3 regions of the Massilia niabensis genome follow, and region 3 is predicted to be linked to each of the others. Evidence: predicted binding sites of a transcription regulator. Region 3 holds the regulator's gene; each other region holds the start of a gene.
The links. The regulator LexA, encoded in region 3, represses DNA repair genes until DNA is damaged. The targets are predictions, from matches to a motif close to ACTGTATNNNNATACAGT.

Region 1 (3,945 bases), on a different contig from region 3:
GCTGCGCCGAATACATGGCTCGCGTACGCGAGACCATGTTGTGCGCCTCGTCGACCAGCACGCTGGCGCGCCAGCCGTTGGCCTGCGCCAGCGCGTACAGCATGGCGCTGCCGTCGAAATAATAGTTGTAGTCGCCGACCACGACATCGCTCCAGCGCGCCATTTCGCCGCCCAGGTAATAGGGGCAGACATCGTGCGCCAGGCCGATCTCGCGCAGCGCGGCGCGGTCCAGCACCGGGACGTTGGCTGCCGCCTGGCGCGCGGCGGGCAGGCGGTCGTAGAAACCCTTCGCCAGCGGGCAGGATTCGCCCTGGCAGGCTTTGTCGGGATGCTCGCAGGCCTTGTCGCGCGCGGTCAGTTCCAGCACGCGCAGCGGCAGGGCCGGGCTGGCGGCGCGGATGGCTTTGAGCGCATCGAGCGCGAGCTGGCGTCCCGGTGTTTTGGCGGCGAGGAAAAACACCTTGTCGATGCGCTGCGCGGGCGCCGCTTTCAGGACCGGGAACAGGCTGCCGACGGTCTTGCCGATGCCGGTCGGCGCCTGGGCCAGCAGGCAGCGCCCGGCGGCGTTGGCCTTGAAGACGTTTTCCGCGAGCTGGCGCTGCCCCGGGCGGAAGCTTGGGTGGGGGAAGCGCAGCGCGGCGAGGGCCGCGTCGCGCGCCTCGCGGTGGCGCAGCTCGGCTTCGGCCCAGGCGGTGAAGCGCCGGCACTGGTCTTCGAACATGGCGCGCAGTTCGCCGGCGCTGCGGGTCTCGCGCAGCGTGGTTTCATGACCGCTGCCGATCTCGTAATACACGAGGGCCAGGTTGACTTCCTCGAGCCCGAGCTGGGCGCACAGCAGGTGGCCGTAGACGCGCACCTGCGCCCAGTGCAGGTGGCGGTGGTTATCCGGCATCGAGGACAGCAGCCCGCGGTAGGTCTTGATCTCCTCGAGCAGGTTGTGGGCCGCGTCATAGCCGTCGGCGCGGCCGCGCACGTGCAGCGGGCCGTAGTCGCCGGAGAGCGAGACCTCGGCCTGGTAACGGTCGCCACGCCTGCCTTGTACCACGGCGTGGCCGGCGATACCTTCCTGGGCGGTCGGGGAGGGCGTGAAGCGCAGGTCGAGGTCGCCCTGCTTGGCCGTGAACTCGCACAGGGTGCGCACCGCGACGACATAGCCCGTCGTGCTCAAGGCGTCGCTCAAGGAACTGCTTCCCATTGCAGGTAGCACACCGACACCGGCATGTCGTGCTGCGCGCAGTACTCGATCCAGCGCAGCTGGTTGTCTTGCAGGCGGTCGCCCGGGCCTTTTACTTCGATCATGTTGTAGCGGCGCTCGGCCGGCCAGAACTGGATCAGGTCGGGGAAGCCGGTGCGGTTTTCTTTCACGTCGGCCAGGATGCGCTCGCACCAGCGCTTCAGGTGCGCGGCGGGGATGCAATCGAGGGCCAGTTCGAGCAGGTCACGCTCGAGGTATTCCCAGGACACGAAGGGCGCGGAGATGCCCGCTTTTTCCTGGAAGTGGGCGAGGATGGTGGCGCGGTAGCGGCCGTCCTCGAGCTGGGCCAGGCAGTCGTCGAATTCGCGGGCGCGGCGGCGATGAAAATCCAGGCTGTAGAGGTCGGCCGGCGCGCGATGGAAGGGATGGAAAAAGGCGCCTGGAATGGCGGCGAAGATCGCGCGCCAGCACAACAGCCCAAACAGGGCATTCGCGAGCGTGTTCTCGACGTAGAACACGGGCGCGTCTTGCACCGCCAAGTGGTCGCGCACGGCCCCTTCGACCCACGGATCGGCGCCGGGGTGGGGCAGGCTTACCGCGAACTGGGCAATGGCTGCGACGCTGCCTTTCGCGGTCTTCGGGTGCCCGAGTTTGCGCGCCAGGCGCGGGCCGATGCGCGAGCAGTGCTGGCGCTCGGCGTCGTTTTCCGGCGCGCGCTGCGCTTCTTCCAGCAAGCGCCAGGCGTCCGCAAAGCGCTCGGCCTTTTCCAGCACCCGGATCGCGCGTCCGCGCGCACCCGGGAAGCGGCAGCGTGCATACACTTCGTGCGCACGGGGCCAGTCCTTCTGCTTCTCGAAATGCTGGCCGACCTGGAACAGGAATTTCTCGCGCCGGCTCTCGAGCCAATCGTTCTCGAAAGCGTGGGTCGGCAGGTCGCGCAGCACCTCGTCGGCAGCTTCCAGGCCGGCGGCAAAGCGCTCGCGGCAGCGATGCAGGGCGAGGTAATGGTCGATGTCGGAGCGCTGGCGAAAGCCCCGCGAAGCCGGTGAGAACTCCACCTGCTCGTAGCGGAACAGGCCGAGGTCGGCCAGCACGAATTCGGTCCAGTCCTGGTGCAGGTTGCCGAAAAAGATCAGGCGCAGGCGGTCGCACAGGGGCTTGACCAGGATGCGCAGCGCGACGTCGCCGCAGTCGCGGTACCAACTTGAAAAGGCGCGGCTGTCGGCGTAGTCGGCACAATTGGCACGCAGGGCTTCGAGCTGCTCGGCCTTGCGCGCGCTCTTTTGCTGCAATGTGGAGGCGAAAGCGCTGGCGATCTCGGGCTTGGACAGCAAGTCGAACAGCTCGTCGATGGAGAGGACAGGATCAAGCTCGATCCAGCCGGTGGGCAGCAGCTGCTGCGCTGCCTCGACCGGGCAGCCGATTTCGGCGTAACTCAGTTTGCTGGCGCGAAAGAGGTCGCCCTTGCGCATGACCATGCGCACGAACAGCGCGCGCGCGGGCTGCGGCAGCGCGGAAAACGCCCTAATGAATGCCTGTTCGTCGTCGGTCAGCAAATCGTGGTAGCGCTGCCCGATCCAGTCCAGGACGGCCTGGAAGTTGTCCAGGTAATAAAACTCGTTTTCCAGAACCCTGTTCATCTCGTGACGCGCTACTGTGCTTATGTACAGTATAGCGCCACGAACAATGAACTCCCAGCAGTTTCAGCGGCCAGGGCTGGCCGCCGTGGTTTTTTCCCACATCAGGGCTGTGCCGGCTTCGGCGGGCATTTCGCGCCCTTGCAGTCCGCGGGAGCCTCGCGCTCGCCGCGGTGGCGTTCGGATTGAGAAATGATGGCCGAGATCAGCGCGACATCGTTGTCGACCTGCGCCGGAGCCGGGCTGGCCTTGCGCTGGCGCGGCGTGTCGGCGGCCGGCTTGTTGGTGCTGCGCTGCGGCGCGGGTTTTGCCGCGCGTGCGGCCACCCGTTTCGCTTTGTCTGCGCTCTTGTTCGCCTTTTTGTCGACTTTCCTGTCGCTTCCGCGGGCGGCGGTTTGCGTGGCGCGTGCTTTGGGCGGGGTCTTGCCCGCGGTTTGCCCAGTGTTTTTTGCCGTTACTTTTTCCGTTTCTCGTGGCGTTTCTTTCACAGGGCGGGGCGCCGGTTGCGCGGGGCGCGCCGGGGCGGCGTCCTCTGGCGGCAGCATCACCAGCGGCGGCACGCCGCTGCCGGCAGTGCCCGCTGGCGGCGCGGACTCGTCGACAATCACGGCGGCACGCGGCGGTTCGGCCACGGCTGGGGCTACGGGCGCAGGCGCGGGCGCCGTCAGCATCGGTGGGGTAGCCTGCGGCAGCGCCTCGGCGCTGGCCACCACCGGCGGCACGGCGACCAGCGCATCGTGCCCGGCTTGCAACTGCTCGGCGGTCTTGTAGTTGTCGTAGGCCAGCCACGCCACACCGCCCACCAGGATGCCGGCAAAGGCCGCGGCAGCGCCGTAGCAGGCCAGCCGCAGGTTCGATGCGCGCGTGCCGGTGCGCCGTGCGGAATCTCGCTCGAGCATGGCGAGGATGTTGTCTTCTCCCACAGCGCGGCGCGACGACATGAGGTTTGGTCTTGTCGAGCCTGCTTGATTTTCGTCTGTAGGGCGCACGGCATACCTCCTAAGATGGACGTTTCTGCTTCGATTAGAAACAATCTGGGAAAAGCCATGCTGATCTTTGTCGCACTTCTGTATTTTTGCGTCGCTTGCAGCCTGATCTGGCTGGTTTGTTTCC
Region 2 (3,945 bases), 160 kb from region 3:
CGCACGCAGCATCTCGGCACGCGAGGCTGGATGGAGGCCCTCGCCGCGCATGAAACCCGCCGCGAACAGGGCCATATCGTTGATCGTCGTATCCATGGAGCCGGCGGCACGCACCCGGCTGCGCTCGTCGTGGGCCTCCGGCTTGCCCTCGGCATTCCAGCCGTCCGCCAGGTTGGCGGCAAAATCCGGCCGCCATGTCATGCTGGTGTTTTTCATCCCGAAACGTTCGAACACCCGGCGCTGCATCTCGGCGCCAACCTGCATTCCCAATGCCCGCTCGAGCACGAATTGCAGCAGGATGAGTCCCTCGCCGGAATAGGCATAGCGGGAACCCGGATCGAAATGAAAGCGCAGCTTCCCGTCGGGCTCGACGAAAGCGAAATTGGCAAAGCCCGGCGAATGCGTGAGCAGTATCCTGGGGGTCAGCTTGCGCCACCGCTCGTCGCCGGCCAGATGCTGCCAGGGACCGTAGCCGGCTTCGTTCGCGTATTCCGGCAGGGGTTTCGGCAAATGCTGCGCAATGGACCCGTCAAGGCCCAGCTTGCGCTCTTCCACCAATTGCATGACCGTATAGGCGAACACCATCTTGGTCAGCGAAGCGCCATACATGACCGTATCGGTTGTCAGTGGCTGGCGGGCCGCATTACGCACCCCCCAGCTTGCCGTATAAGCGACTTTGCCCTCGTCGATGACCGCCAGGGCCAGACCCTGGACCTGGGCGTTTGCCATCGCTTCGCGTACATGGCGGTCGAGCGGCGGGGGGATCGACGCCGGCTCGCTGCCCCATGCCGCCGCATGGAGGAGGAAGCCGCAGGCGGCGATGAGCAGGGCAGGGCGCATTGTGATTCTCCGGGTACTCAGGATGGCCATTGGAACGGTCGAGGGGTATCGCCAGTGATGGGATGCCCGGCAGGTGGTGGTAGCAGACCTATCGGAAGCGTTCGCTTACGATCCGGAGCGGGACTTAATCCACTTCCGCTTCGCTTGACGTAATCTTTATGCCTGCGCCGAGGAGCGTGGCAACGATAGCATCTCCCAGGCGCCGAACTTCAGCATTGTGAGACACACCTTTGAACCGTTGTCTTATTGAGATATGAGGCCGAATGAAGACGGACCACTGAATTGGCATCCCGCGATACCCGTCACCTTCATCAGCCATGCTGGAACAACCGATAGTCAATTCTGCCTCTGCTGGACTCACATACTCGATCAACCAGCCCCAGTCTTCCCCGAGTGGATAGCTCGTGACAATGTCCTGTTTGACAAGCATCCTGGCGAGCCAAAAAGCGAGCTCGAAGCCATACACGCCGGGATTGCCCTGGCATTCCTCAGGAAGGGTGGGGAGAAATTCTGAAGACGTGAATTCAATGCGCCACATGGAAAGTTAGTTACCCTAACGTTAATAATGGCGGTATGCCAGTTTGTCGGTTTCCCCTCCGAGCGTGCGTCGCGGTTCAGTGTACGAGGAATGTTGTCCATGAGGCAAGCAGAGTTGTGCCAGGCCGTCTCAGGGCGTGTTTTCAAACTATCTACATCTTGCCAAAAGCTGAACGAACGAGTACTGTACATCCATCCAGTACTTTCGCATTGCCTTAGCATTGCGCCCCATTTATGTCTTGTTCAAATAACACTGCCGCGCCGGAAGACTTGCACCCTTCACTATGGCGCGCCTCGCAGCTGGCGCATGCCGGCACGCGCTGCGTCGACAGCGGGCATCCCGTCCTGTCGAAGCAGTTGCCCGGCGGCGGCTGGCCCACCGGGACCCTCATCGATTTATTGTTGCAGCAGCCCGGCATCGGAGAAATGCGCCTGCTGCGTCCGGCGCTGGCGGCCGCCGCCTCGCGCCGGATCGTGCTGCTGCAGCCGCCCCATCCGCCGCAGGCGCTGGCGCTGGCCGCCCTCGGCGTGCCGCCTTCACAGCTGATCTGGCTGCGGGCCGAGCGGGGGGCGGATGCGCTGTGGGCGGCCGAGCAGGTGCTGCGCAGCGGCAGTTGCGGGGCGCTGCTGTTCTGGGCCAGCCATGCGCGTGGCGAGAGCCTGCGCCGCCTGCACCTGGCGGCGCAATGCGGCGAGACCCTGTTCTTCATGATGCGTCCGCTCGCCAGCGCCCAGGATTCCTCGCCGGCGCCGCTGCGCCTGTCCCTGCGGCCTGCTTCCGGCGGGCTCGACATCGGTTTCGTCAAACGCCGGGGGCCGCAGCGCGATGCGCCGCTGTTCCTGCCACTCACTCCTCCTTTACTTCAACGCCATGCGCCTGTGGATCGGCCTGTACCTGCCCCAGTTACCGCTCGAGGTCTTCAGCCCGAACTGGTCAACTGACACGGGCTGCGTCGTGCTCGAGCACGAGCGCGTGCTGGCCGCGTCGCCCTTGGCTCGCGCCGCCGGCGTGCAGCTCGGCATGCGCCGCGGCGGGGTGTTGATGCTGATGCCCGAGGCACGCATCGTCGAGCGCTCGCCGGAGCGCGAGGCCGAGGCCCTGCATGCGGTGGCGATGGCGCTGCTGCAGTACACGCCGCAGGTCGCGCAGGCCGAGGAAGCAACCTTGTTGATCGACATCGGCGCCAGCCTGCGCCTGTTCGGCGGCATCCGGGCCCTGTGCCGGCGCGTGCGCGCGAGCCTGTGCGCGCTCGGGTTTTCCGGTTTTCTCAGCTGCGCGCCGACCGCGCGCGGCACCTGGATGCTGGCGCGGCGCCGCGCCGGGCGCGTGCTTACCATCGATTCGCTCACGCGCCGGCTCGACCGTTTACCCAGCACGCTGCCGCCGCCGGCACGCGCCTTTGCCACCTGGTTCGAGGGCATCGGCTGTGCCGACCTGGGCGCGCTGCGGCGCCTGCCGCGGCCCGGTTTGCAGCGGCGCTGCGGGCGCGCGCTCCTCGACATGCTCGATGCCGCCTATGGCATGGCGCCCGAACTCTTCGAATGGATCGAGGCGCCGACCAGCTTCCACGCGAAGATCGAACTGTTCGACCGCATCGAGAATGCCGAGAAATGCCTGATGGGCGCCCAGATGCTGGTGCAGCAGCTGACCGGCTGGCTGTGTGCGCGCCAGCTGGCAGTGGAGCGCATCACGCTCCTGCTCGAACACGAGCGGGGCAGGGTGGCGCGCCCGCCCACCGCGGTCGAGATCGCGCTGGGCGAGCCGACTTGGCGCGACGAGCACCTGGTGCGCCTGCTGCGCGAGCGCCTGGCCAAACTCGTGCTCGAGGCGCCGGTGATCGGCCTGGCGCTGGACGCGGCGCAATTGCAGCCGATGGCGCCGCCGAGCGAATCGCTGTTTCCCGAACCCGGCGGCAGCGAGGAAGACCGGGTGCGCATGCTCGAGCTGCTGGTCGCCCGCCTGGGCCCGGACAACGTGCTGCAGGCGCTGCCGCAAGCCGATTACCGGCCTGAGGTCGCCAACGCCTGGGTGCCGGTGCACCAAAAAGTGCGTGAGTCGGTGCGTGCGGCGCAGATGCCCCCGGACGTGCAAAGCTTGCCGCGCCCGACCTGGATCCTGGCGAAACCGATCGCCCTCCTGATGCGCAACCACCGGCCGTTTTATGGGTCACCGTTGAAGATGGCTTCGACGCCGGAACGGATCGAGGCGGGGTGGTGGAGCCAGACGCAGACACGCGATTATTTCATCGCCGAAGGGCAGGATCATACGCTGTACTGGGTCTACCGCGAGCGCATTGTCGGCGCGGCCGAGGATGCCAATCCACGTTGGTTCCTGCATGGGCTGTTCGGGTGATGTGCGCTACGGTGGTGAGCAGGGACATCGGGCGAAATGTCTGCCGGAGTCGTGGAAATCCAAATGTGCGAAGCGCATGCAGGGTTAGCGCTAATATGCAACCAGCTTAGCTGTAGCTTCGGACAAGCCCGCTTTCATGCGGCATAGCAATCCAGATCAGACACTCGGATTAACTCAGCCAAGGGATCGACATGCGCGTCTTTTTAAAGGACCAG
Region 3 (3,945 bases):
CTCCGTGTTCCAGGGCAAGGAACCGGGCTTCCGTTACGGCCGCCAGGGCAACCCGACGGTCGCGGCGCTGGAAGACAAGATCACGAAGATGGAAGACGGCGTTGCCAGCCTGTGCTTCGGCACCGGCATGGCCGCCATCGGCGCGCTGTTCCAGGCGCTGCTGCGCGAAGGCGATCATATCGTGTCGTCCTCCTTCCTGTTCGGAAACACCAACAGCCTGTGGCAGACGGCGGCGGGGCAGGGCGTCGCGGTCGACATGGTGGACGCCACCGACGTTACCGCGGTTGCGGCCGCGCTGCGCCCGGAAACGCGTCTCGTGTTCGTCGAGACGGTCGCCAACCCGCGCACCCAGGTCGCCGACCTGGCGCGCATCGGCCAGCTGTGCCGCGAGCGCGGCATCCTGTACGTGGTCGACAACACCATGACCACGCCCTGGCTGTTCCGCCCGAAGGCGGTGGGCGCCGGCCTGGTCGTGAACTCGCTCACCAAATCGATCGGCGGGCACGGCATTGCGCTCGGTGGCGCCCTGACCGATACCGGCCTGTTCGACTGGAGCGCCTTCCCGAACATCGCCGACAACTTCCGCAAGCAGCCGTCCCAGGCCCAGGGCATGGCGCAACTGCGGGCGAAAGCGCTGCGCGACTTCGGCGCGGCGCTCGGCCCGGAAGCGGCGCACCACATCGCCGTCGGCGCCGAGACACTGGCGCTGCGCATGGAGCGCACCTGTGCGAACGCGCTGGCGCTGGCGACCATGCTCGAAGCCGATGAGCGCGTCGCGGCCGTCCATTACCCGGGACTGGCATCCCATCCGCAGCACGGCATCACCCGCGAATTGTTCAAGGCAGGCGGCTCGCTGCTGAGTTTTGAGCTCAACGATGGGATAGACTGCTTCGATTACCTGAACCGCCTGAAGCTGGCGATTCCGGCCAGTAACCTCGGCGACACCCGCACCCTCGTCATTCCGGTGGCGCACACGATCTTCTTCGAGATGGGTGCCGAGCGCCGCGCCAGCATGGGCATCGCCGAGTCGCTGATCCGGGTATCGGTCGGCATCGAGGATACGGACGATTTGCTGGAAGACTTCCGGGCGGCCCTGTCTTCCTGAGCAGGCGTTTTGAATAACGGGGACCCATGAAAAAGAACACGAAGGTGCTGTACGGCGTGCTGCTTGGCCTGCTGCTGGCAGGTAGCGTCCACGCAGGCGAACTCGAAGACGCGAAGGCGCTGTTCGAGCAGAAGAAGTATCCGGAAGCGCTCAAGCTGTACACGAAGCTGGCTAATGCCGGCAACCCCGAGGCCCAGCAACACCTGGGCCAGATGTACTGGTACGGCGAGGCCGGCGCGGTCGACGAGGCGAAGGCGCAGCTGTGGTTCCAGAAGGCTGCAGGCAAGGGCAACAAGGTAGCGGCCGCATCGCTCGACATCATGAAGCAGCGCGGCGAGCGCCGCGCGGAAATCGACCACTGGGTCAGCCGCTACGACGGGGCCGACCTGAAGTCGGGCAAATTCCATTGCCCGGCCCCGCGGATTCCCGCGATCTCGAAGCAGACCGCAGAGATCGAACGCGTGTCGAACGCCATCGCCAAATGGCAGGACTGCTATAACGGCTTCGTGAACAACCTGAACGCCGTGTCGCCCCTGAGCGAGCGCATTCCTGCCGACATCGCCAAGCTCATGAACGCATCCGAGCTGGAGCGCGCCAAGAAGCACCTGGCGCAGGTGCAGGAAAACATCTCGCAAGAGGCGAAGGTGGGCGCGAAGCTGGTGCTGGCCGACGTCGGCGTCTGGCGCAGCGCGACCGAGGCGTATGTCGGCGAGCACAATGCAATCATCCAGAAGATGCCAAAGGACGATTCGGTGCGTACCAAGTAAGGTTGTCCTCTCCTTGACGCGACACATGCAAAAAAAGCCGCATCGGCGGCCTTTTTCATTCCTGCCTAGTGGCACCTGAGTCGCAACTCAGTGCCAGCTGCGCATCAGTCCTACCGCCAGTCCCTCGAGCGCGAACTCGTCGCCCGGTTCCACGCGAATGACCTTGAAGTCCGGATTTTCCGGCAGCAGCTCGATCAGTTCGCCCGTCTTGCGGTAGCGCTTGACGGTCACGTCTTCGCCGATGCGGGCGACGACAATTTGCCCGTTCTTGGCGCTGTCGATCTTCTTCACGGCGAGGAAGTCGCCGTCCATGATGCCGGCGTCGCGCATCGACCAGCCGCGTACTTTCAGCAGGAAGTCGGGACGGGCGCCGAACATGGCCGGGTCGACGTTGTAGGTGGCCTCGACGTGTTCCTGCGCCAGGATCGGCGAGCCGGCGGCGACGCGGCCGACCAGCGGCAGCGACATGAGGAGGGCTGCCGGAACGTGGGGCACCGGCGCGGGTGCATGTACCGACGTACCAATCAAGCGGATGCCGCGCGAGGTGCCGGAGACGATTTCAATGGCGCCTTTGCGGGCGAGAGCCTGCAGGTGTTCCTCGGCGGCGTTGGCCGACTTGAAGCCCAATTCCTTGGCGATCTCGGCGCGCGTGGGCGGGAAGCCGGTGTTGTCGATCGCTTCCTTGATCAGGTCAAGGATCTGTTGTTGCCTTGCAGTGAGCTTGAGCATGGATCTGCCACGGGTTAATGATTCAGACTGTATTTTTGTACAGTATTTCGGCGAATGCAAGGGAAATCGCCAAAATTTAACGATTTCCCGTCAGGAGCCTGTGGCGCCGGGGCGACGCCCCGGCCAAGGCCATGGGTCATTGTGTTGCCGCCCCAATCGCGCTATAATTGCCGGCTTTCCCTTCCCACACTCGTCTTGACGCCGAGGTGGGCATTTGTTTAAACGTCCTTAAGGAGTGTTGCATGCGTCATTATGAAATCGTTTTTATCGTCCACCCGGACCAAAGCGAGCAAGTCCCGGCGATGATCGAGCGTTACAAGGCCAGCGTCAGCGCACGCGGCGGTAACATCCATCGCGTCGAAGACTGGGGCCGTCGCCAGATGGCTTACTCGATCCAGAAGCTGCCGAAGGCACACTACATCTGCATGAACATCGAGTGCGACAACGAGACCCTGGTCGAGCTGGAAACCGCATTCAAGTTCAATGATGCCGTGCTGCGTCACCTGACCGTGAAAATGAAGAAGGCTGAAACCGCTCCGTCGCCAATGATGAAGTCGGTCCAGCGCGAAGACGCAGCCAAGAGCCACCGCTCGGAAGCCCCGGCTGCTGCTGCAGCCCCGGCCCCAGCTGCTGCTTGATTTTCTTTCGCCAGGAATCCTGAACAGCTTGAAGTGAACCAGTTAGAAGTCGTCGCTACCATCGCTGAACGCGACGTACTGCGCTACACCCCCGCCGGCGTGCCGGTCGTTTCGGCAATCCTGATGCACAGTTCGCAGCAGGTCGAGGCAGGTGTCTCGAGACTGGTCGAGTTCGAAATCACCGCGTTCGCCGCGGGAGAAATTTCGGGCCGCTTCGCCAGCGCCGAGTTGGGCGCCGCGCACCAGTTCACGGGATTTTTGGCCAGGAAGAATCGCAACAGCAAAGCCCTGGTGTTTCACATCATTGATTTCAGTGCCGCCGCTTAAGAATTAGCGGCCCACCTTTTAGATACAGGAGCCTCAAATGGCATTCGGTAAAAAGTTCGACAAAAACAAAGCAAAGCTCAAAGAGAAGCGCAAACAGCAAAACCCGCTGTTCAAGCGTAAGAAGTTCTGCCGCTTCACCGCTGCAAACGTGGAACAGGTCGACTACAAAGACGTCGACACCCTGAAGGACTTCGTCCAGGAAAACGGCAAGATCATGCCGGCACGCCTGACCGGCACCAAGGCGCACTACCAGCGCCAGGTTGACACCGCGATCAAGCGCGCACGCTACCTCGCGCTGCTGCCGTACACCGACCTGCACAACGCTTAATTCAAGCGCCGTACAGTCAGAATTTTCTGGAGAAAAATATGCAAGTTATCC

Region 1: ACFPN5_RS04025 (VRR-NUC domain-containing protein) is a predicted target of LexA. The motif match lies at 2,849-2,866, and genes of this name have one in related genera.
Region 2: imuA (translesion DNA synthesis-associated protein ImuA) is a predicted target of LexA. The motif match lies at 1,561-1,578, and genes of this name have one in related genera.

Annotation. Positions count from the first base shown of each region.
Region 1 covers NZ_JBHSMU010000004.1:303,531-307,475, reverse strand. The annotation lists gene ACFPN5_RS04030 (ATP-dependent DNA helicase) at 1-1,195, opposite strand, end outside; gene ACFPN5_RS04025 (VRR-NUC domain-containing protein) at 1,177-2,835, opposite strand; gene ACFPN5_RS04020 (hypothetical protein) at 2,937-3,773, opposite strand.
Region 2 covers NZ_JBHSMU010000015.1:860,266-864,210, forward strand. The annotation lists gene ACFPN5_RS18285 (serine hydrolase domain-containing protein) at 1-870, opposite strand, end outside; gene ACFPN5_RS18290 (hypothetical protein) at 965-1,378, opposite strand; gene imuA (translesion DNA synthesis-associated protein ImuA) at 1,612-2,319, shown strand; gene ACFPN5_RS18300 (Y-family DNA polymerase) at 2,249-3,730, shown strand.
Region 3 covers NZ_JBHSMU010000015.1:1,015,558-1,019,502, forward strand. The annotation lists gene ACFPN5_RS18955 (cystathionine gamma-synthase family protein) at 1-1,105, shown strand, start outside; gene ACFPN5_RS18960 (tetratricopeptide repeat protein) at 1,132-1,872, shown strand; gene lexA (transcriptional repressor LexA) at 1,960-2,601, opposite strand; gene rpsF (30S ribosomal protein S6) at 2,844-3,239, shown strand; gene priB (primosomal replication protein N) at 3,273-3,566, shown strand; gene rpsR (30S ribosomal protein S18) at 3,604-3,894, shown strand; gene rplI (50S ribosomal protein L9) at 3,933-3,945, shown strand, end outside.